Linked DNA regions of Kineococcus sp. NBC_00420. Each later gene encodes a partner of the first gene's protein in a complex. Links are inferred from orthologs where the notes say so. Each region holds a gene or a part of one and is shown in the gene's direction. Other genes may lie near its edges. The genes, in order: rpsG and tig.

Region 1 (10,405 bases):
TGCAGATGCACCTGGTCGACGAGGTGCAGGAGGTCTACCGCTCCCAGGGCGTGTCGATCCACGACAAGCACATCGAGGTCATCGTCCGCCAGATGCTCAAGCGGGTGACGATCATCGAGCAGAACGGCTCCGAGCTGCTGCCCGGTGAGCTCGTCGAACGTGCGCGCTTCGAGGAGGAGAACCGTCGGGTCATGGCCGAGGGCGGTCAGCCGTCCTCCGGTCGTCCGGAGCTGATGGGGATCACGAAGGCGTCACTCGCGACGGACTCGTGGCTCTCCGCCGCCTCCTTCCAGGAGACGACGCGCGTCCTCACCAACGCCGCCATGGAGGGCAAGAGCGACCCGCTCCTGGGCCTCAAGGAGAACGTCATCATCGGCAAGCTCATCCCGGCCGGCACGGGGCTTCCCCGCTACCGCAACGTCCGGGTCGAGCCCACCGAGGAGGCCAAGGCGCAGATGTACTCGGTGCCCGGCTACGACGACGTGGACTACGCGCAGTTCGGTGTGGGCTCCGGCCAGGCCGTCCCGCTCGAGGAGTTCGACTACGGCTCCAGCGACTACCGCTGAGCAGTCCCACCGGGCCGTTCCCCTCCCCCCGCAGCGGGGGAGGGGAACGGCCCCTCGGTGGGGGCTGCCCGAGCGTCCCCCACCTCGTTTTGACCATCGCCAGACGCGGCGGGTAGTCTCGTGTCCGCTTGACACGAGCGCGCCCGCAGCCCGGTGACAGGACGTCACCACCGCGGGACCTCGACCGAACGACACGCCCGACCTCGTGGGTCGGCGGGGGTCGAGCGCCGCCCACGACGGGTAGCGCGTCCCGATGACATCAGCCGACACACAAGATCGAAAAAGACGGAGACAGGGTGCCCACCATCCAGCAGCTGGTCCGCAAGGGCCGGGAGGACAAGGTCGTCAAGACCAAGACGCCCGCCCTGAAGGGCAGCCCGCAGCGACGCGGCGTGTGCACGCGCGTGTACACAACGACCCCGAAGAAGCCGAACTCGGCTCTGCGCAAGGTCGCCCGCGTCAAGCTGACGAGCGGCATCGAGGTCACCGCCTACATCCCGGGCGTCGGCCACAACCTCCAGGAGCACTCGATGGTCCTGGTGCGTGGCGGTCGAGTGAAGGACCTCCCCGGTGTCCGCTACAAGATCGTCCGCGGGTCGCTCGACACGCAGGGCGTGAAGAACCGCAAGCAGGCCCGCAGCCGCTACGGCGCGAAGAAGGAGAAGAGCTGACATGCCGCGCAAGGGCCCCGCACCCAAGCGTCCCCTCGTGGTGGACCCCGTCTACCAGTCTCCCCTGGTGACGCAGCTCGTGAACAAGATCCTCCTCGACGGGAAGAAGTCCGTCGCCGAGTCCATCGTCTACGGCGCGCTCGAGGGCGCCCGTGAGAAGACCGGTGGCGACCCCGTCGTCGTGCTGAAGCGCGCGCTGGACAACGTCAAGCCTGCGATCGAGGTCAAGTCCCGCCGCGTCGGTGGTTCGACCTACCAGGTGCCCATCGAGGTGCGCCCCACGCGTTCCACGACGCTGGCGCTGCGCTGGCTCGTGGGCTACTCGCGTCAGCGTCGCGAGAAGACGATGACCGAGCGTCTGCTCAACGAGATCCTGGACGCCTCGAACGGCCTCGGTGCCGCGGTGAAGCGTCGCGAGGACACCCACAAGATGGCCGAGTCGAACCGGGCCTTCGCGCACTACCGCTGGTGACCCCAGCGCCTGGCACGGTCGGTTCGTCCGACCGTGCCGGCCGACTCACCCCCTCGATCCCAGGGAAGAGGCAGTAAACCGTGGCACAGGACGTGCTGACGGACCTGACCAAGGTCCGCAACATCGGCATCATGGCTCACATCGACGCCGGCAAGACCACGACGACGGAGCGGATCCTCTTCTACACGGGGATCAACTACAAGATCGGCGAAGTGCACGACGGCGCGGCCACGATGGACTGGATGGCGCAGGAGCAGGAGCGGGGCATCACCATCACCTCCGCAGCCACCACCTGCTTCTGGGAGGGCACCCAGATCAACATCATCGACACCCCGGGCCACGTGGACTTCACGGTCGAGGTCGAGCGCTCGCTGCGCGTCCTCGACGGCGCGGTCGCCGTCTTCGACGGCAAGGAAGGTGTCGAACCGCAGTCCGAGACGGTGTGGCGGCAGGCGGACAAGTACGACGTCCCCCGCATCTGCTTCGTCAACAAGATGGACAAGCTGGGCGCCGACTTCTTCTTCACCGTCGACACCATCAAGGACCGCCTCGGTGCGGAACCCCTCGTGATGCAGCTCCCGATCGGTGCCGAGAACACGTTCTCCGGCATGATCGACCTCGTCTACATGCGTGCCCTCACGTGGCACGGTGAGGTCCAGATCGGTGCGGACTACACCGTCGAGGAGATCCCGGCCGACCTGCAGGAGCAGGCCGAGGAGTACCACGCGAAGCTCGTCGAGCGCGTCGCGGAGACCGACGAGGCCCTCCTGGAGAAGTACCTCGGCGGCGAGGAGATCACGCCCGAGGAGATTAAGGCTGCGGTTCGCAAGCTGACGATCAACTCCGAGCTGTACCCGATCTTCTGCGGCTCCGCGTTCAAGAACAAGGGCGTGCAGCCCATGCTCGACGCGGTCATCGACTACCTGCCCTCGCCGCTCGACGTGAAGCCGATGGTGGGTCACAAGGTCGGCGACGAGTCCGTCGAGATCATCCGCAAGCCCGACGCGACGGAGCCGTTCTCGGCTCTGGCGTTCAAGGTCGCGGCACACCCCTTCTTCGGCAAGCTGACCTACGTCCGGGTGTACTCCGGCGTGGTCGCGGCCGGCTCCGCGGTCGTGAACTCGACCAAGGGGAAGAAGGAGCGCATCGGGAAGCTCTTCCAGATGCACTCCAACAAGGAGAACCCCGTGGACGAGGCCCGTGCGGGTCACATCTACGCGATGATCGGCCTGAAGGAGACGACGACCGGGGACACCCTCTCCGACGCCGCCCAGCAGGTCGTCCTCGAGTCGATGACCTTCCCGGAGCCCGTGATCTCGGTCGCCATCGAGCCGAAGACCAAGGGCGACCAGGAGAAGCTCGGTACCGCGATCCAGCGCCTGGCCGAAGAGGACCCGACCTTCCAGGTCGAGCTCGACCAGGAGACCGGTCAGACGATCATCAAGGGGATGGGCGAGCTCCACCTCGACATCCTCGTCGACCGGATGAAGCGCGAGTACAAGGTCGAGGCCAACGTCGGCAAGCCCCAGGTGGCTTACCGCGAGACCATCCGTCGGGCGGTCCTCAAGGAGGACTACGTCCACAAGAAGCAGACGGGTGGTTCGGGCCAGTACGCGAAGGTCCAGGTCTCGATCGAGCCGATGGACACCGCTGACGGCACGTTCTACGAGTTCGTGAACGCCGTCACCGGTGGCCGTGTCCCGCGTGAGTACATCCCCTCCGTGGACCAGGGCATCCAGGAAGCCATGCAGGAGGGTGTCGTCGCGGGTTACCCGCTCGTCGGCATCAAGGCCTCCCTCAACGACGGTGCGGCGCACGACGTCGACTCGTCGGAGATGGCCTTCAAGATCGCCGGCAAGATGGTTCTGCGCGAAGCTGTCCGCAAGGCGCAGCCCGTGCTCCTCGAGCCGGTCATGGCCGTCGAGGTGCGCACGCCCGCCGACTACATGGGCGAAGTCATCGGCGACCTGAACTCCCGCCGTGGGCAGATCGAGTCCATGGACGACGTCAGCGGGGCCAAGCTCGTCAAGGCCACCGTCCCGTTGTCGGAGATGTTCGGCTACGTCGGCGACCTCCGGTCCAAGACCCAGGGCCGCGCGGTCTACTCGATGCAGTTCTCCAACTACGCTGAAGTTCCGCGGAACGTGGCGGAAGAGATCGTCAAGAAGGTCCGCGGGGAATGACCCGCTCCTGACAGACCCGGGGGAGCGGTCCACCAGGACCGCTTCCCCACCCTGCACGACCCCTGGACCACCACCGCGTGGGCCAGTGACCAGCCAGGTCACCCACCCACCCGTTGACCGGGTCGGGAAGAAAACGATAGTCCGAGGAGGACCCCCAGTGGCGAAGGCGAAGTTCGAGCGGACCAAGCCGCACGTCAACATCGGCACGATTGGTCACATCGACCACGGGAAGACGACGTTGACCGCGGCGATCACCCGCGTGCTGCACGACAAGTTCCCGGAGCTGAACAAGGCCTCGGCGTTCGACCAGATCGACAAGGCCCCTGAGGAACGTCAGCGCGGCATCACGATCTCGATCGCACACGTCGAGTACCAGACCGAGGCGCGTCACTACGCCCACGTCGACTGCCCGGGTCACGCGGACTACATCAAGAACATGATCACGGGTGCGGCCCAGATGGACGGTGCGATCCTCGTGGTCGCGGCGACCGACGGCCCGATGCCGCAGACCAAGGAGCACGTCATCCTGGCCCGCCAGGTCGGCGTTCCCTACATCGTGGTCGCGCTGAACAAGGCCGACATGGTCGAGGACGAGGAACTCCTCGAGCTCGTCGAGATGGAGGTGCGTGAGCTCCTCACGTCCTACGAGTTCCCCGGTGACGACCTCCCCGTCGTCCGCGTCTCGGCGCTGAAGGCGCTCGAGGGCGACGCCGAGTGGGGCGAGAAGCTCATGGAGCTCATGGACGCGGTCGACACCGCGATCCCCGAGCCCGAGCGCGCCATCGACCAGCCGTTCCTGATGCCGATCGAAGACGTCTTCACGATCACCGGCCGCGGCACCGTCGTGACCGGGCGCATCGAGCGTGGCGTCCTGAACGTCAACCAGGAGGTCGAGGTCGTCGGCATCCGTCCGACGTCCGCCAAGACCACCGTGACCAGCATCGAGATGTTCAACAAGATGCTGGACAGCGGCCAGGCCGGCGACAACGCCGCCCTGCTCCTGCGTGGCCTCAAGCGTGACGACGTCGAGCGCGGCCAGGTCGTGGTCAAGCCCGGCAGCATCACGCCGCACACCGAGTTCGAGGGCCAGGCGTACATCCTGTCCAAGGACGAGGGTGGCCGTCACACGCCGTTCTACAACAACTACCGTCCGCAGTTCTACTTCCGGACGACCGACGTCACCGGCGTCGTCTCGCTGCCCGAGGGCACCGAGATGGTCATGCCCGGCGACAACACTGAGATGAAGGTCGACCTCATCCAGCCGATCGCCATGGAAGAGGGCCTGAAGTTCGCCATCCGTGAAGGTGGCCGCACCGTCGGCGCCGGCCGGGTCGTGAAGATCCTCAAGTGAGTTGATCCGTCGGGGGAGGTCCACCCTCTCCCGACGGGACGCTCCGCCAGACGGAGGGGCGGGTCCACTCGGACCCGCCCCTTCGTCGTGCAGCGCAACGCGTTGCAGACCACGCAGTAGCCACCACCGTTGCTGCCGCTGACTCGATTCGCCAACGGCCCCCTCCGTCTGGCAAACTGTCGGAGTTGCCGCGCCGCTGGTCCGCGCCTGGATCACGATTCCACCCGATCCGGGGACCGGACCAGGACCACGGAGCGTCAACCGCGAACGTCGAACGTCTCGTACGGGCGGCGGACGGTTCACCTGGACCTCCAGGGCAACCTGAACAGGACGACAGGACCAATCCGGGCAACCGGGAGACGGTGAAGATCGTGCGAAAGCGCGACACGCCCGACCTCGGGGGTCGGAGCACCAGCAGGTGCACCGCGCCGTGCGCGAGTCAGTAGCGGTACGAAGAGAGAGAGTCAGACGACGCCATGGCGGGACAGAAGATCCGCATCAGGCTCAAGGCCTACGACCACGAGGTCATCGACAGTTCGGCGCGCAAGATCGTCGACACGGTGACCCGGACGGGCGCCTCGGTCGCTGGGCCCGTGCCGCTGCCGACCGAGAAGAACGTCTACTGCGTCATCCGCTCGCCGCACAAGTACAAGGACAGCCGCGAGCACTTCGAGATGCGCACACACAAGCGCCTCATCGACATCATCGACCCCACGCCGAAGACCGTCGACTCGCTCATGCGACTCGACCTCCCGGCCGGTGTCGACATCGAGATCAAGCTCTGAGGGATTCCAACACCATGAGCGACAGGCAAGTGCGAGGGGTGCTCGGCACCAAGCTCGGCATGACGCAGCTGTGGGACGCGGACAACCGCATCGTCCCCGTGACCGTCGTCAAGGTCGAGCCCAACGTCGTCACCCAGATCCGCACCACTACCGACGACGGCTACGAAGCCGTCCAGCTGGCCACCACGGCCATCGCGCAGCGCAAGGCGAACAAGCCTGCTGCCGGCCACTTCGAGAAGGCCGGCGTCGCGCCGCGCCGTCACCTGGTGGAACTGCGCACGACGGACGCCGCGGAGTACTCCCTGGGACAGGAAGTCACCGCTGAGGCCTTCGCGGCCGGCGCCACCGTCGACGTGGTGGGCACCACCAAGGGCAAGGGCTTCGCCGGTGTCATGAAGCGTCACGGCTTCCACGGCGTCGGCGCCTCCCACGGTGCGCACCGCAACCACCGCAAGCCCGGGTCGATCGGCGGCTGCGCCACCCCGGGTCGCGTGTTCAAGGGCATGCGCATGGCCGGCCGCATGGGTGCGGCTCGCCAGACCACCCAGAACCTGACCGTGCAGGCCATCGACGTGGAGAAGGGTCTGCTGCTCATCACGGGCGCGATCCCCGGTCCCCGCGGCGGCCTCGTGCTCGTCAAGAGCGCGTCCAAGGCGCGCGTGAAGGAGGCCTGAGCCTGATGACAACCGAAACCGCTCAGACCGAGGCCATCACCGTCCCGCTGCGGACCGTCGACGGCGGCAGCAACGGCACCGTCGAACTCCCCGCGAAGGACTTCGGCCGCCAGGCGAACATCTCGCTGATCCACCAGGTCGTGACCGCGCAGCTCGCGGCGGCACGTCAGGGCACGCACTCGACGAAGCGTCGTGGCGAGGTCCGTGGTGGCGGCAAGAAGCCGTACAAGCAGAAGGGCACCGGCCGCGCCCGTCAGGGTTCGCTGCGCGCCCCCCAGTTCACCGGCGGCGGGATCGTCCACGGGCCCAAGCCCCGCGACTACTCCCAGCGCACCCCCAAGAAGATGAAGGCGGCCGCTCTGCGCGGTGCCCTCTCCGACCGGGTGCGTCACGACCGTCTGCACGTCGTCGAAGGCCTCGCCTCGGGTGACGCCCCCTCGACGAAGACCGCGCGGACGCTCATCGCCACGCTGTCGGGTCGCAAGAACGTGCTCGTCGTGCTCACCCGCGACGACGAGGTGGCGGTCAAGAGCCTCCGCAACCTCGACAACGTGCACGTCCTGCCCCAGGACCAGCTGAACACCTACGACGTCATGAAGAGCGACGACGTCGTCTTCACCCGCGCGGCGCTCGACGCCTTCGTCGCGGGGCCGCCGACGGGTCGCAGCGCGACCGCGGTGGCAGCGGAGTCGGAAGGGAGCACCCTGTGAGTGCCATCGGTGGAACCCAGAAGGACCCGCGCGACATCCTGCTCGCGCCGGTCGTCTCGGAGAAGAGCTACGCGCTCATCGACGAGGGGAAGTACACGTTCCTGGTCGACCCGGGCGCGAACAAGACCGAGATCAAGGTCGCGGTCGAACGCGTCTTCGGCGTCAAGGTCTCGTCGGTGAACACCGCGAACCGGCAGGGCAAGAGCCGGCGCACCCGGTACGGCACGGGTAAGCGCAAGGACACCAAGCGGGCCATCGTGACGTTGCGCGAGGGCACGATCGACATCTTCGGCGGCTCGGTCGCCTGAGCCTGCGGGCTCGCACGACTGCCGTAGACAACCTTCGAACCCGAGGAAACGCTGCAATGGGAATCCGCAAGTACAAGCCGACGACACCGGGCCGCCGCGGCTCGTCCGTCGCCGACTTCGTCGAGATCACGCGGAGCGAGCCTGAGAAGTCGCTCGTTCGCCCGCTGTCCAAGACCGGTGGTCGCAACTCGTCCGGCCGCATCACCACCCGCCACATCGGTGGTGGCCACAAGCGCGCCTACCGCGTGATCGACTTCCGTCGTCACGACAAGGACGGCGTGCCGGCCAAGGTCGCGCACATCGAGTACGACCCGAACCGCACCGCGCGCATCGCGCTGCTCCACTACGTGGACGGTGAGAAGCGTTACATCATCGCGCCGGCCAAGCTCAAGCAGGGCGACCGGATCGAGAACGGCCCCGAGGCCGACATCAAGCCCGGCAACAACCTGCCGCTGCGCAACATCCCCGTCGGTACGGTGATCCACGCGATCGAGATCCGTCCCGGTGGGGGAGCGAAGATCGCCCGTTCCGCAGGCGCCAGCGTTCAGCTGGTCGCCCGCGAGGGCCGCTTCGCCCAGCTGCGCATGCCGTCCGGTGAGATCCGGAACGTCGACGTCCGCTGCCGCGCCACCATCGGCGAGGTCGGCAACGCCGAGCAGTCCAACATCAACTGGGGCAAGGCCGGCCGCATGCGCTGGAAGGGCAAGCGCCCGACCGTCCGTGGTGTCGCCATGAACCCGATCGACCACCCCCACGGTGGTGGTGAGGGGAAGACGTCCGGTGGTCGTCACCCCGTCAGCCCGTGGGGTCAGCCTGAGGGCCGTACGCGGCGTCCGGGCAAGGAGAGCGACAAGCTCATCGTTCGTCGCCGCCGCACCGGCAAGAAGCGCTGATAGGGAGTTCAGGCCATGCCTCGCAGCTTGAAGAAGGGCCCGTTCGTCGACGACCACCTTCAGAAGAAGGTGGACGCTCAGAACGAGGCCGGTACGCACAACGTCATCCGGACCTGGTCCCGCCGTTCGGTCGTCACGCCGGACTTCCTGGGCCACACGTTCGCGGTGCACGACGGCCGCAAGCACACCCCCGTCTTCGTCACTGAGTCGATGGTGGGGCACAAGCTCGGCGAGTTCGCGCCCACGCGCACGTTCAAGGGCCACGAGAAGGACGACCGCAAGGGTCGTCGCCGCTGAGCCTCCCGGCTCCGCGAGACAACCTTTCGAGACCGAAACCAGGAAGCAGGACAAGGATGGAAGCCAAGGCGCAGACGCGGTACCTCCGCGTCACGCCCCAGAAGGCGCGCCGAGTCGTCGACCTCGTCCGGGGCAAGCAGGCCACTGAGGCCGTCGCTGTGCTCTCGTTCGCCCCGCAGTCCGCGGCGGAACCCGTTCGCAAGCTCGTCGAGAGCGCCATGGCGAACGCGAAGTTCCACGCTGACAAGCACTCTGAGGCGTTCGACCCGGCCGAGTACGTCGTCAAGGCGATCCACGTCGACGAGGGCCCGACGATGAAGCGCTTCCGTCCCCGTGCCCAAGGGCGCGCGGGGCGCATCTTGAAGCGCACCAGCCACATCACCGTGGTCGTCGCACCCGCCGTCAAGGGCGCCAAGAAGACGAGGAGGACCCGCTGATGGGACAGAAGGTCAACCCGTTCGGGTTCCGACTGGGCATCACCACCGATCACCGCAGCCGGTGGTTCGCCGACTCCACCAAGACTGGTCAGCGTTACGCCGACTACGTCAAGGAAGACGTCGCGATCCGCAAGCTCATGGCCAAGGGCATGGAGCGGGCCGGCATCTCCAAGGTGGAGATCGAGCGCACCCGTGACCGGGTCCGCGTCGACATCCACACCGCACGACCGGGCATCGTCATCGGTCGTCGTGGGGCGGAAGCCGACCGCATCCGGACCGAGCTGGAGAAGCTCACCGGCAAGCAGGTGCAGCTGAACATCCTCGAGGTGAAGAACCCCGAGACCGATGCTCAGCTCGTCGCCCAGGGTGTCGCCGAGCAGCTCGCCAGCCGCGTCTCGTTCCGTCGCGCCATGCGCAAGGGGATGCAGACCACGATGCGTTCCGGGGCCAAGGGCATCCGTGTCCAGTGCGCCGGTCGTCTCGGCGGCGCCGAGATGAGCCGTTCCGAGTTCTACCGCGAAGGCCGTGTGCCGCTGCACACCCTCCGCGCGAACATCGACTACGGCTTCTACGAGGCCCGCACCACCTTCGGCCGCATCGGCGTGAAGGTCTGGATCTACCACGGCGACATCACCAGCCGTGAGCTCGCCCAGTCGCAGGCCGCCAACCCGCGCGCCCCGCGTCGTGGCGAGCGCAGCGACCGCCCCGACCGTGGTGCGCGTCGTCCTCGTCCCACCAGCGACGCCCCCGCGGCGGAGGCGGCCCCGGCCGCTGCCGCAGCGCCGGCGACCACCGGATCGGAGGCCTGAGTCGTGCTCATTCCGCGCCGAGTCAAGCACCGCAAGCAGCACCACCCCACGCGGCGTGGTGCGGCCTCCGGCGGCACCCGGGTCACCTTCGGTGAGTACGGGATCATGGCCGTCGAGGGCGGTTACGTCACCAACCGGCAGATCGAGTCCGCTCGTATCGCCATCACCCGCCACATCCGTCGTGGCGGCAAGGTCTGGATCAACATCTACCCGGACCGGCCGCTGACGAAGAAGCCCGCCGAGACCCGC
Region 2 (10,372 bases), 760 kb from region 1 along the record:
CGGGTCGCCACGGCCCGGAAGCCCGCCGAGCGCAGCGCCGCCTCCACCGTCCCCTCGCCCCCGTCGGCGACGGGGATCTCGGTCCAGGCGAACGTGCGACCCACGGTGGCGACGTCGCGGGTGAGCTCCCCGAAGGCGCCCTCGAAGCCCTCGCGGAAGCCGTCCGCGATCGTGCGGGCGACCTCGGCCGCGGTCAGCGAACCCTTGAACTTGTCCGGGGCCACGACGACGTGGAAGGCAGACGACATGTCGGGACCCTACAGATCACCGCGGGTGATCCCGGGGAACGACGGAGCGGCCGGCCCCGAGGGGACCGGCCGCTGTGGAGCGGGTGACGAGAATCGAACTCGCGTAGCTAGTTTGGAAGACTAGGGCTCTACCATTGAGCTACACCCGCGTGCACGGACAAGCCTGCCACAACCCTGCGGGCAGGAGCAGCGCACCGTGCGGGGACAGCGTAACGGGTCCGGAGCGGTAGCCTGCTCCAGTACCGCCTGCGTGGTGGTCGCGGGGTGTGGCGCAGCTTGGTAGCGCGTCCGCTTTGGGAGCGGAAGGCCCCCGGTTCGAATCCGGGTACCCCGACGGACACGCGGGTGTCGCCGTACGTGGCGGCGCTCGCGCACGAAAGAGCCCCGACGCGGCAGCTAGCATTCCGCGGTGCGCCGGGGCTGCCCGGCGTGCCGCACGCCTGACCACGACCTCCGCAGGACGCGGAGAGATCCCAGGAGAACCCCGCTGTGAAGAGCGACGTCGAGACCCTCAACGCGACCCGGGTGAAGTTCACCGTCGAGGTCGGCTACGACGAGCTGAAGCCCAGTCTCGACAAGGCCTACAAGACCATCGGCGGTCAGGTCCAGGTGCCGGGCTTCCGCAAGGGCAAGGTCCCCGCGCGCGTCATCGACCAGCGCGTCGGCCGCGGTGTCGTGCTCGAGGAAGCCGTCAACGACGCCCTGCCGAAGTTCTACCAGCAGGCCGTCGAGGCCTCGGACTTCCTGCCGCTGGGCCAGCCCACCGTGGACGTCACCCAGGCCCCCGACGTCAAGGACGGCGGTGACCTCAAGTTCTCCGTCGAGGTCGACGTGCGCCCGACGATCGAGCTGCCCGACCTCTCCACGATCACCGTCACGGTCGACGACCTCGAGGTCCCGGCCGAGGAGGTCGAGACCCGTCTCACCTCGCTGCGCGAGCGCTTCGGCACCCTCACCGGCGTCGACCGCGCGGCCGCCGACGGCGACTTCGTCTCCATCGACCTGCACGCCGAGATCGACGGCGAGGAGATCGAGACCGCCAAGGGCATCAGCTACCGCATCGGTCAGGGCAACATGATCGAGGGCCTGGACGAGGCGCTGACCGGCGTCGCGGCCGAGGGCACCGTGACCTTCTCCGCCCCCCTCGCCGGAGGCGAGCGCAAGGGCGAGGACGCCTCCATCACCGTGACCGTGCAGTCGGTCAAGGAGCGCGTGCTGCCCGAGGCGGACGACGACTTCGCCCAGCTGGCGAGCGAGTTCGACACGCTCGAGGAGCTCAACGCCGACCTGCTCAACCAGGTCGAGCAGGCCAAGAAGTTCGAGCAGGGTCTCCAGGCCCGCGACAAGGTCCTCGAGAAGCTCCTCGAGACCGTCGAGGTCCCGGTCCCCGAGTCCCTCGTCGAGGCCGAGATCCACGCCCACCTCGAACGCGAGAGCCGTCTCGAGGACGCCGAGCACCGCGCCGAGATCGAGGACTCCACCCGTCAGGCGATCCGCAGCCAGCTGCTGCTGGACGCCCTCGCCGACGCCGAGGAGATCGGTGTCGACCAGGGCGAGCTGATCGAGTACCTCGTCGGCCAGGCGCAGCAGTACGGCATGGAGCCCCAGCAGTTCGTCCAGATGGTCGACGGTGCCGGCCAGGTGCCCGCCATGGTTTCCGAGGTCCGTCGCCGCAAGGCGCTGGCCGTCGCCATGGAGAAGGCCACCGTGACCGACGCCTCCGGCAACGCCGTGGACCTCGAGGAGCTCGTGGGCGGCGACGACGACGAGGACGGTGCGGAAGCCCTCGAGTCCGGCAGCGAGTCCACCGACGAGGCCGGCCAGACCGTCGACCCGACCGGTGAGGACGAGCAGGCCGCCGCCGGGGAGACCGCGGAAGAGCCCTCGAAGAGCTGATCCCCGCCGCTGTCGGCGCGCTGTTCCCGGACCCGGGATCAGTGCGCCGACAGCGAAAAGGGCCCCGCCCCGACATGGTCGTCGGGGGCTGCGCGTTAGGGTCGATCGAGATCGGCGGAGCATCCGCCGAACCCTCCCGGACCAGGTCCGGGGTGGGTGGTCGATGCCAGGAGAGGGCCAGGGAACAGCGTGAGCGAGATCTTGAGCGCACCGGGACTGGTGACGCCGCAGCAGGCTCGAACGGGTACGCCGGGAGCGGGCCTGGACGACAACGTCTACCAGCGACTCCTGCAGCAGCGGATCATCTGGCTCGGGACCGAGGTCCGGGACGACATGGCCAACGCCATCTGCGCGCAGCTGCTGCTGCTGGCCGCCGAGGACCCCGACGCGGACATCTTCATGTACATCAACTCGCCCGGCGGATCGGTCTCCGCGGGCATGTCGATCTACGACACCATGCAGTACATCAAGCCGGACGTGGCGACGATCGCGACCGGCATGGCGGCCTCGATGGGGCAGTTCCTGCTCGCCGCGGGTGCGGCCGGCAAGCGTTCCGCCCTGCCGCACGCGAAGATCATGATGCACCAGCCGCTGGGTGGCCTCGGTGGTTCCGCCAGCGACATCAAGATCCTGGCCGAGCAGATCATCGCCACGAAGAAGCAGATGGCCGAGCTCATCGCGCACCACTCGGGCCAGACCTTCGAGACGATCACCCGCGACTCCGACCGGGACCGCTGGTTCTCCGCGCAGGAGGCCAAGGACTACGGGCTCATCGACCACGTCGTCGGTCACACGAGCGAGGTCACGGGCGGTGGCGGCACCGATGCGTGAGCCTCTTCGTCCTCCGTTCGACGCCCAGATGGGAGACCGCCCGATGATGAACCCCCAAGCGCGCTACGTGCTGCCGCAGTTCGAGGAGCGCACGTCCTACGGGATGAAGCGCTCGGACCCGTACACCAAGCTCTTCGAGGACCGCATCATCTTCCTCGGCGTGCAGGTGGACGACGCCTCGGCGGACGACATCATCGCCCAGCTCATCGTCCTGGAGTCCCAGGACACCGAGCGCGACATCATCATGTACATCAACTCCCCGGGTGGGTCCTTCACGGCCCTCACGGCGATCTACGACACCATGCAGTACATCCGTCCGGACATCCAGACGTACTGCATGGGTCAGGCCGCCTCGGCCGCGGCCGTCCTGCTCGGCGCCGGTGCGCCGGGGAAGCGGTTCGCGCTGCCGAACTCGCGCATCCTCATCCACCAGCCGGCGATGGCCGGTGGCGACTACGGCCAGGCCTCCGACCTGGAGATCCAGGCCAACGAGATCCTGCGCATGCGGTCCTGGCTGGAGAGCACGCTCGCCTTCCACTCCAACCGCACCGCCGACCAGGTGCGCGAGGACATCGAGCGCGACAAGTTCCTCACCGCCAAGGAGGCCGTCGAGTACGGCCTCATCGACGAGGTGCTCCAGAGCCGCAAGGCGTCGGCCCCCTCGCTCTGAGCACGGAACGTCACTCGCGCGCAGCAATGCGCGAGTCGTAGGCGCGCACCCGGGGGGCCGGTCTGGCACCGTGTCCCCCGGAGGCGTCTAATGAGTCGGGCGAGGGGTACCCGGCAGGTAGCGTGGTCAGCACGCGACGCGTCCGGTCCGCTCGGCGGCCTCCGGGTCGTGGGTCCAGCAGCACGAGGAGAGGAAGCCGTCGGTGGCACGCATCGGTGACGGGGGCGATCTGCTGAAGTGCTCGTTCTGCGGCAAGAGCCAGAAGCAGGTCAAGAAGCTGATCGCAGGCCCTGGCGTCTACATCTGCGACGAGTGCATCGACCTCTGCAACGAGATCATCGAGGAGGAGCTCGCCGAGGCCAACGACCTGGGCCTGGTGGAGCTGCCCAAGCCGAAGGAGATCTTCGACTTCCTCGACCAGTACGTCATCGGCCAGAGCTCGGCGAAGAAGTCCCTCGCCGTGGCCGTCTACAACCACTACAAGCGCATCCAGATCGGTGAGCCCTCGGCGAAGAACCGCGACGACGCCGTCGAGATCTCCAAGTCGAACATCCTGCTGATCGGCCCCACGGGCTGCGGCAAGACGTACCTCGCGCAGACGCTCGCCAAGATGCTCAACGTCCCCTTCGCGATCGCCGACGCCACGGCGCTGACCGAGGCCGGCTACGTCGGCGAGGACGTCGAGAACATCCTGCTGAAGCTCATCCAGGCCGCTGACTACGACGTCAAGAAGGCCGAGACGGGCATCATCTACATCGACGAGGTCGACAAGATCGCCCGCAAGTCCGAGAACCCCTCGATCACGCGTGACGTGTCGGGGGAGGGGGTCCAGCAGGCGCTGCTGAAGATCCTCGAGGGGACCACGGCCAGCGTCCCGCCCCAGGGTGGACGCAAGCACCCCCACCAGGAGTTCATCCAGATCGACACGACGAACGTGCTGTTCATCGTGGGTGGGGCCTTCGCCGGCCTCGACCGGATCATCGAGGCGCGTTCCGGCAAGCAGGGGCTCGGCTTCGGCGCGCAGCTGCGCTCGACGGAGAAGAAGGCGGCCGAGCCGTCCTTCGCCGAGGTCATGCCCGAGGACCTCATGAAGTTCGGGCTGATCCCCGAGTTCATCGGTCGTCTGCCCGTCATCACCTCGGTGGAGAACCTGGACCAGGAAGCCCTGGTGCAGATCCTCACCAAACCGCGCAACGCCCTCGCCAAGCAGTACCAGCGGATGTTCGAGCTGGACGGGGTGGAGCTGGAGTTCACCGACGACGCCCTGGAGGCCGTCGCCGACCAGGCGATCCTCCGCGGGACCGGTGCGCGCGGGCTGCGCGCGATCATCGAAGAGGTCCTCCTCCCGGTGATGTTCGACGTTCCCAGTCGCGACGACATCGCCCGGGTCGTCGTGACCCGTGAGGTCGTGCTGAAGAACGTGAACCCGACGCTCGTGCCCCGTGAGGCCCCGGCCCGCAAACCCACCCGGGAGCGTCGCGAGAAGTCCGCCTGACCCCAGGACGACTAAGGCCCCGCACCTCCTTCGAGGTGCGGGGCCGTTCTCGTTCCCACCCGTGATCTCGCCTGGAGTCCCAGCGGGATCACGGGTGGGTGAGGGTCACTGCTGGAGGACGGCCTCGACGTCGATCGCGACCTTGAGCGTGGTCCCGAAGACGGCGACACCGATGCCGACGGCCTGGTTCCAGTTCATCTTGAAGTCGTCGCGGTGCAGCTCGGCCGTGGCCGAGAACGCAGCCCGGGTGCCACCCCACGGGTCGGGACCGCTGCCGGAGTAGGACAGCTGCAGCTGCACGGGCCGGGTGGTGGCCAGCAGGGTCAGGTCCCCGGCGAGGACCCACCCGTCGGCTCCGCGCTGCAGACCCGTCGCCCGGAACGACAACGTCGGGAACTCCGTGGTGTTGAGGAAGTCCGCCGAGCGCAGGTGCTCGTCGCGCTGGGTGTTGCCGGTGTCGATCGAGGTCGCGTCGATCTCGACCTCGACGCGGGAACGGGTGACGTCCTCGGGGACGGTGATCACCCCGGAGAAGCTGGTGAAGCGTCCCGTGACCGCCGAGAGTCCCAGGTGGTGGGCGCGCGCGGAGATCGTCGAGTGCGTGACGTCGATCGCCCAGATCCCGGGCGGGGGGACGTCGCTGCCGCCCTGACGGCGCAGACGAACCTCCCCGACGTGCCAGGCCCCGTCGGCCGGGACGACGACGGTCGTGGCCCGCGGCTCGTGGGCCGGGGCCGCGACGAGCATCGTCGCGGCCCCCGCCGGGACGCCGTCGAGGGAGAAGACCCCGTCGCCGGCGGTCACGGCCCGGGCCACCTGGGCCCCGTCGGCGCCGAGCAGCGTGACCGAGGCGCCGGTGACGGGCCACCCCTCACGGGTCAGCACCTTCCCCTCGCCGGTGACGCCCGCGCCGGCCTGCGCGCCGACGTTCCGGTCGGCGCGCAGGTCGGTCTCGCGGTCGGGACTCACCGCTGGTCGCCGATCTGGGAGTTCGTCTCGAAGCGGGTCAGGTCCAGCGTGGTGCCGGCCTGGCCGGAGCCCAGGGTCAGCTGGGCGGCGGAGACGGTGTCCTCCTCGATGTCGACGGCCGTGGCCACCGGAGCGAACCCGGCGGCGGTGAGCGTGTAGTGCCCGCCCGCCAGGTCCTCGAAGGAGTAGCTGCCGTCGGTGCCGGTGACGACGGAGCCGACGACCTCACCGGAGGAGTCGACGAGGGTCACGGACGCCTCGCGGACGACACGGCCGTCGCTCGCGGCGACGACGGTGCCGGTGAGGCGGCCGCCGCCGGTGAGGACGAGGTCGCAGGCCAGGGCGCCGGAGTCGGGGACCTCGACGCTGCGGGCCAGCGGACGGTGCGACTCGTTCTGCGCAGTCAGCACGTAACTGCCGCCCATGAGCTGGTCGAAGGCGTAGCCGCCGCCACCGTCGGTGCGGGTGGAGCCGACGACCTCGCCGGTCACGTCGGTCAGGGTGACGAGCGCGCCCTGGACCCCGTGGTGGTTGCCGGAGTCGACGCCGTCGTGGATCTCGTGAGCCAGGACCCGGCCGGTGATGGCCGAGCGACCGGAGAGCACCACGTCGCGGGTGACGGAGGTGTCACCGATCCCGACGAGGGTCGCCGAGGGGGCCACGTGGGCCGCCGCGACGATCAGCAGGTAGGTCCCGCCGGTCGGCAGCGCGAGGCGGTAGGTGCCGTCCTCGCGGGTCGAGGTGCGGGCGACCTGCTGGCCGGACTGGTCGGCGAGGGTCACGACGGCACCCGGCAGCGGACGCCGGTCGTGGTGGCGGACGGAACCGGACAGCGAGAGTCCGGTGTCGGTGCGGGTGGACTGAGCGGACACGCCCGTCGTCTCCTCCCGGTCGTGGTGCGCGACACCGTTGAGCGTTGCGGCGGCACCGTTCACGGACCCGTTCACCGAGCCGTTCAACGGAGCGCCGTGCGCGGCACCGTTCACCGAGCTGTCGTGCGAACCCTCGACCGCAGCGTGCCCGGCCGGGGAGTCCTGGACCGCCGCGGGAGCGGTGGTCGCCACCTGGGCATCCTGTCCGGTCTCCTCGCCGCCGCGCAACGCCCGCTCCTTGAAGAAGAACGTGATGACGAAGGCGAAGAGGGCGAACGGGGCCGCGATGAGGAAGACCTCGGCGATCGAGGAGCCGTAGGCGGCCTGGACGATGCCGCGGACGGGCTCGGGGATCGTGGCCAGGTCCGGCACCCCGGTGCTGGAACCGAGCGAGCGAGCCGCTGCGGCGGGGTCGATGCCGGCGGAGCGCAGGCCCGAGGTCAGGTGGCTGGTCACGCGGTGGCCGAGGACGGCACCGAGGGCCGAGACGCCGATGGCGCCGCCGAGGCTGCGGGCGAAGGCCACGAAGGACGACGCGGAGCCGAGGTCACGGGGTTCGACGACGTTCTGGACCGCCAGCACGAGGTTCTGCATCATCATGCCGACGCCGAGGCCGACGAGGGCCATGTACGGCGCGACGACCCAGTAGTTGGTGTCGTACTCGATGGTGCCCATGAGGCCGAGACCGACGGTGAGGAGCAGGCCGCCCACGACGAGCCAGCTCTTCCAGCGTCCGGTCTTGGTGATGAACCGGCCGGCGATGGTCGAGGACAGGAAGAGCCCGATGATCATCGGGATGGTCATGATCCCGGCCTTGGTCGGGCTGTCGCCCCGGGCGAGCTGGAAGTACTGGCCGAGGAAGATCGTGGCGGCGAACAGGGCGACACCGACGAAGAGGCTCGCGGCGGCGGAGAGGGCGATCGTCGGGTTGCGGAAGAACTTCAACGGGACGATCGGTTCCTTGGCGCGGTGCTCCGCCAGGACGGCGAGGCCCAGGAAGACGACACCCCCGGCGACCAGGGCGACGGTCCACCAGGAGCCCCAGGCGAACTCGGTGCCGGCGAGGGAGACCCAGACGAGCAGCGCGGAGATGCCGGCGGCGAGGAGGAAGGCGCCGAGGTAGTCGATGGAGACGGCGCGCTTGGCCTGCGGGGGCAGCTTCAGCTTGAACTGGAGCACGAAGAAGGCGATGACGGCGAAGGGGACACCGACGTAGAAGCACCAGTGCCAGGTCAGGTGCTGGGTGAGGACCCCGCCGATCAGCGGGCCCCCGACGGTGGCGAGGGCGAAGGTCGCGCCGAGGTAGCCGGAGTACCGACCGCGTTCCCGGGGGCTGACCATCGACGCCAGCACGACCTGGGTGAGGGCGAGCAGACCGCCACCGCCGATGCCCTGGAAGACGCGCAGCGTGATGAGCATGCCCATGTTGGTGGACAGACCCGCGACGACCGAGGCGATCACGTAGATGATCAGCGCCGTCTGCACGAGCAGCTTCTTGGAGAACAGGTCCGAGAGCTTGCCCCAGATGGGGGTGGAGATCGTCGTCGCGAGCAGCGCGGCGGTGACGACCCAGGTGTAGCCGGACTCCGTGCCGTGGAGGTCGTTGACGATGGTCGGGAGGGCGTTCGAGACGACCGTCGAGGACAGGATCGCCACGAACATCCCGAGGAGCAGGCCGGACAGCGCCTCGAGGACCTCCTTGTGGGACATCTTCGGCGCGTCACTGTCGGAGTGCGTCAGGTGGGTGGGTGTCGTGGTGCTCATGCGTTCGCCTGCAACTCTTTCTCCCGCTCTGGAAGGAGCTCGGTGTTCTCCGGCGACGCTGCCGCTGACGTGGTGACCGCGCAACCTGCGGTGGCGGTCGTGGCGAGTTTCCCGAGGAGCCGGGTGAGGTCGCCGACCTCGTGGTCGGGCCAGTCGTCGAGGCGCTCGACGAGCTTGCCGACGATGGCCCGGCGGTGGTGGCGGAGTTCCTCGACACCCTCGGCGCTGACGGTCAGCCGCTGCGAGCGGCCGTCGTCGGGGTCGGGGGCGGAGTCGAGGAACCCTTTCTGCCGCAGGTGGGTCACCTGTCGGCTGACGGTGGAGAGGTCGAGCGAGAGGTGCTCGGCGACCTCGCTGATGCGCAGGGAACCCCGCTGGTGCACGACGGCCAGCGTCGCGATCGCGGGGGTGTTCAGCGTGCCGACGAGCGTGCGGCGTGCGCGGAGCAGGTCCGGGAACACGTCGACGAGCGCGGCACACGCGTGAGGTGTGGCCATGTCGACCTTCAAGCTCGGTTGGTGTGTGCAAGCAACGATATGCCCGGATGGTTGCAGCATGCAACCCCGAGGTCCCCCAGGAGTCGTCGTCGAGGGGGAGGGAAGGTCAGATCAGGGCGTTGAGGCGGCCGAGGAGGGTGGCGAGCTCGGCCATGTCGTCCTCGGGCCAGCCCTCGAGGCGGGAGTGCAGGCGCTGCCGGCGGGCCGAGCGCGCCGCGTGCACCTTCTCCAGGCCCTCGGGGGAGAGGGTCAGCCGCACGGCGCGCCCGTCCGTGGGGTCGGCTTCGCGGGTCACCAGCCCGAGGCGTTCGAGGAGCTGGACCTGGCGCGACAGGGTGGGCTTGCCGATCCCGAAGAAGGTCGCGAGGTCGGAGGGGCGGGTCTCGCCGACGTCGTCGAGGCGGACGAGCAGGCTGTACGCCTCGGGTTCGAGGTCGGGGTGCACGCTGCGCGCGGTCTCCCGGTTGATCGCGCGTGAACGGCGCAACAGCACGGCGAGTTCGCGTTCCAGTGCTTCGGCAGGGCCCGTGACCATCCGAGGAACCTACCGGTCCGCGCGGGGCGGCACGTGCCACGCACCCGACGCGCCGGGCCGGGTGGCTTGTCCAGGGCTCTCGGTCCCCGTACTGTCCCCACCGATGCATCGAACCGATGCATCGGAACGGAGAACCTGTGGTCCGCAAACGCGGCGACGTCCTGCTCCTCGCGGTCCTGGCGCTGTTGGCCGACGGCCCGCTACACGGCTACGAGGTCCGCAAACGTCTCGACCTGCGCCTCGGTGTGTTCCGGGCGCTGTCCTACGGAACGCTCTACCCCGCGTTGCGCGCCCTGCAGGCCGGTGGCTGCATCACCGAGACGACCGAGGAACGCATCCCGGGCACCGTCAGCCCGAAGCGGGCGCGCGTCGTCTACGAGATCACCCGCCACGGCAAGGACCGGCTCGGGCAGATGCTCGAGGAGTCCGGTCCCGACGCGTGGGAGGACGACGCGTTCGGCGTCCACTTCGCCCTCTTCACCCGGGTCGCCCCGCGCACGCGGTTGCGCATCCTCGAAGGCCGCCGGGCCCGTCTGCTGGAACGCCTCGAGCAGATGAACCGCTCCATCGACCGCACCCAGGCCCAGCTCGACTC

What was found.
Region 2: the proteins of rpsG (region 1) and tig are in contact, whole or in part, in a crystal structure (PDB 3GTY), measured with the Thermotoga maritima proteins. The link is inferred for Kineococcus sp. NBC_00420 from one-to-one orthologs. Residues at the interface, in WP_004081843.1 of Thermotoga maritima: Lys34, Lys52, Lys55, Glu59, Arg62, Gln63, Glu66, Asn67, Lys69, Val71, Arg95, Ala109, Lys110, Lys111, Gly112, Arg113, Pro114, Glu117, Glu121, Ile124, Ala125, Tyr127, Asn128, Asn129, Thr130, Gly131, Lys135, Asp139, Arg142, Met143; in WP_004081061.1 of Thermotoga maritima: Glu122, Val124, Val129, Leu130, Tyr133, Glu188, Gly259, Ile262, Tyr263, Glu266, Ser270, Glu273, Gln274, Glu277, Arg308, Gln311, Ile312, Ser315, Tyr316, Glu325, Arg329, Arg336, Leu363, Phe366, Trp367, Arg373, Leu377, Arg381, Leu384, Glu387.

The regions. Positions count from the first base shown.
Region 1 is NZ_CP107930.1:3,694,279-3,704,683, forward strand. Bases 1-2,973 are described here. They hold rpsG (30S ribosomal protein S7), read left to right. Parts: upstream 1-1,238; coding sequence 1,239-1,709; downstream 1,710-2,973. Other genes in these bases: OG218_RS18195 (DNA-directed RNA polymerase subunit beta'), read left to right, coding at 1-566; rpsL (30S ribosomal protein S12), read left to right, coding at 863-1,237; fusA (elongation factor G), read left to right, coding at 1,790-2,973. Outside these bases: more of fusA, read left to right, coding at 2,974-3,892; tuf (elongation factor Tu), read left to right, coding at 4,050-5,243; rpsJ (30S ribosomal protein S10), read left to right, coding at 5,720-6,028; rplC (50S ribosomal protein L3), read left to right, coding at 6,043-6,702; rplD (50S ribosomal protein L4), read left to right, coding at 6,708-7,412; rplW (50S ribosomal protein L23), read left to right, coding at 7,418-7,720; rplB (50S ribosomal protein L2), read left to right, coding at 7,777-8,613; rpsS (30S ribosomal protein S19), read left to right, coding at 8,629-8,910; rplV (50S ribosomal protein L22), read left to right, coding at 8,967-9,347; rpsC (30S ribosomal protein S3), read left to right, coding at 9,347-10,156; rplP (50S ribosomal protein L16), read left to right, coding at 10,160-10,405.
Region 2 is NZ_CP107930.1:4,455,499-4,465,870, forward strand. Bases 1-2,940 are described here. They hold tig (trigger factor), read left to right. Parts: upstream 1-737; coding sequence 738-2,144; downstream 2,145-2,940. Other genes in these bases: OG218_RS21905 (glycerate kinase), read right to left, coding at 1-248; OG218_RS21925 (ATP-dependent Clp protease proteolytic subunit), read left to right, coding at 2,334-2,940. Also shown: more of OG218_RS21925, read left to right, coding at 2,941-2,975; OG218_RS21930 (ATP-dependent Clp protease proteolytic subunit), read left to right, coding at 2,968-3,645; ATP-dependent Clp protease ATP-binding subunit ClpX, read left to right, coding at 3,848-5,140; OG218_RS21940 (YceI family protein), read right to left, coding at 5,246-6,109; OG218_RS21945 (MFS transporter), read right to left, coding at 6,106-8,745; OG218_RS21950 (MarR family winged helix-turn-helix transcriptional regulator), read right to left, coding at 8,742-9,242; OG218_RS21955 (MarR family winged helix-turn-helix transcriptional regulator), read right to left, coding at 9,349-9,777; OG218_RS21960 (PadR family transcriptional regulator), read left to right, coding at 9,915-10,372. UniProt on the Bacillus subtilis protein: Involved in protein export. Acts as a chaperone by maintaining the newly synthesized protein in an open conformation. Functions as a peptidyl-prolyl cis-trans isomerase.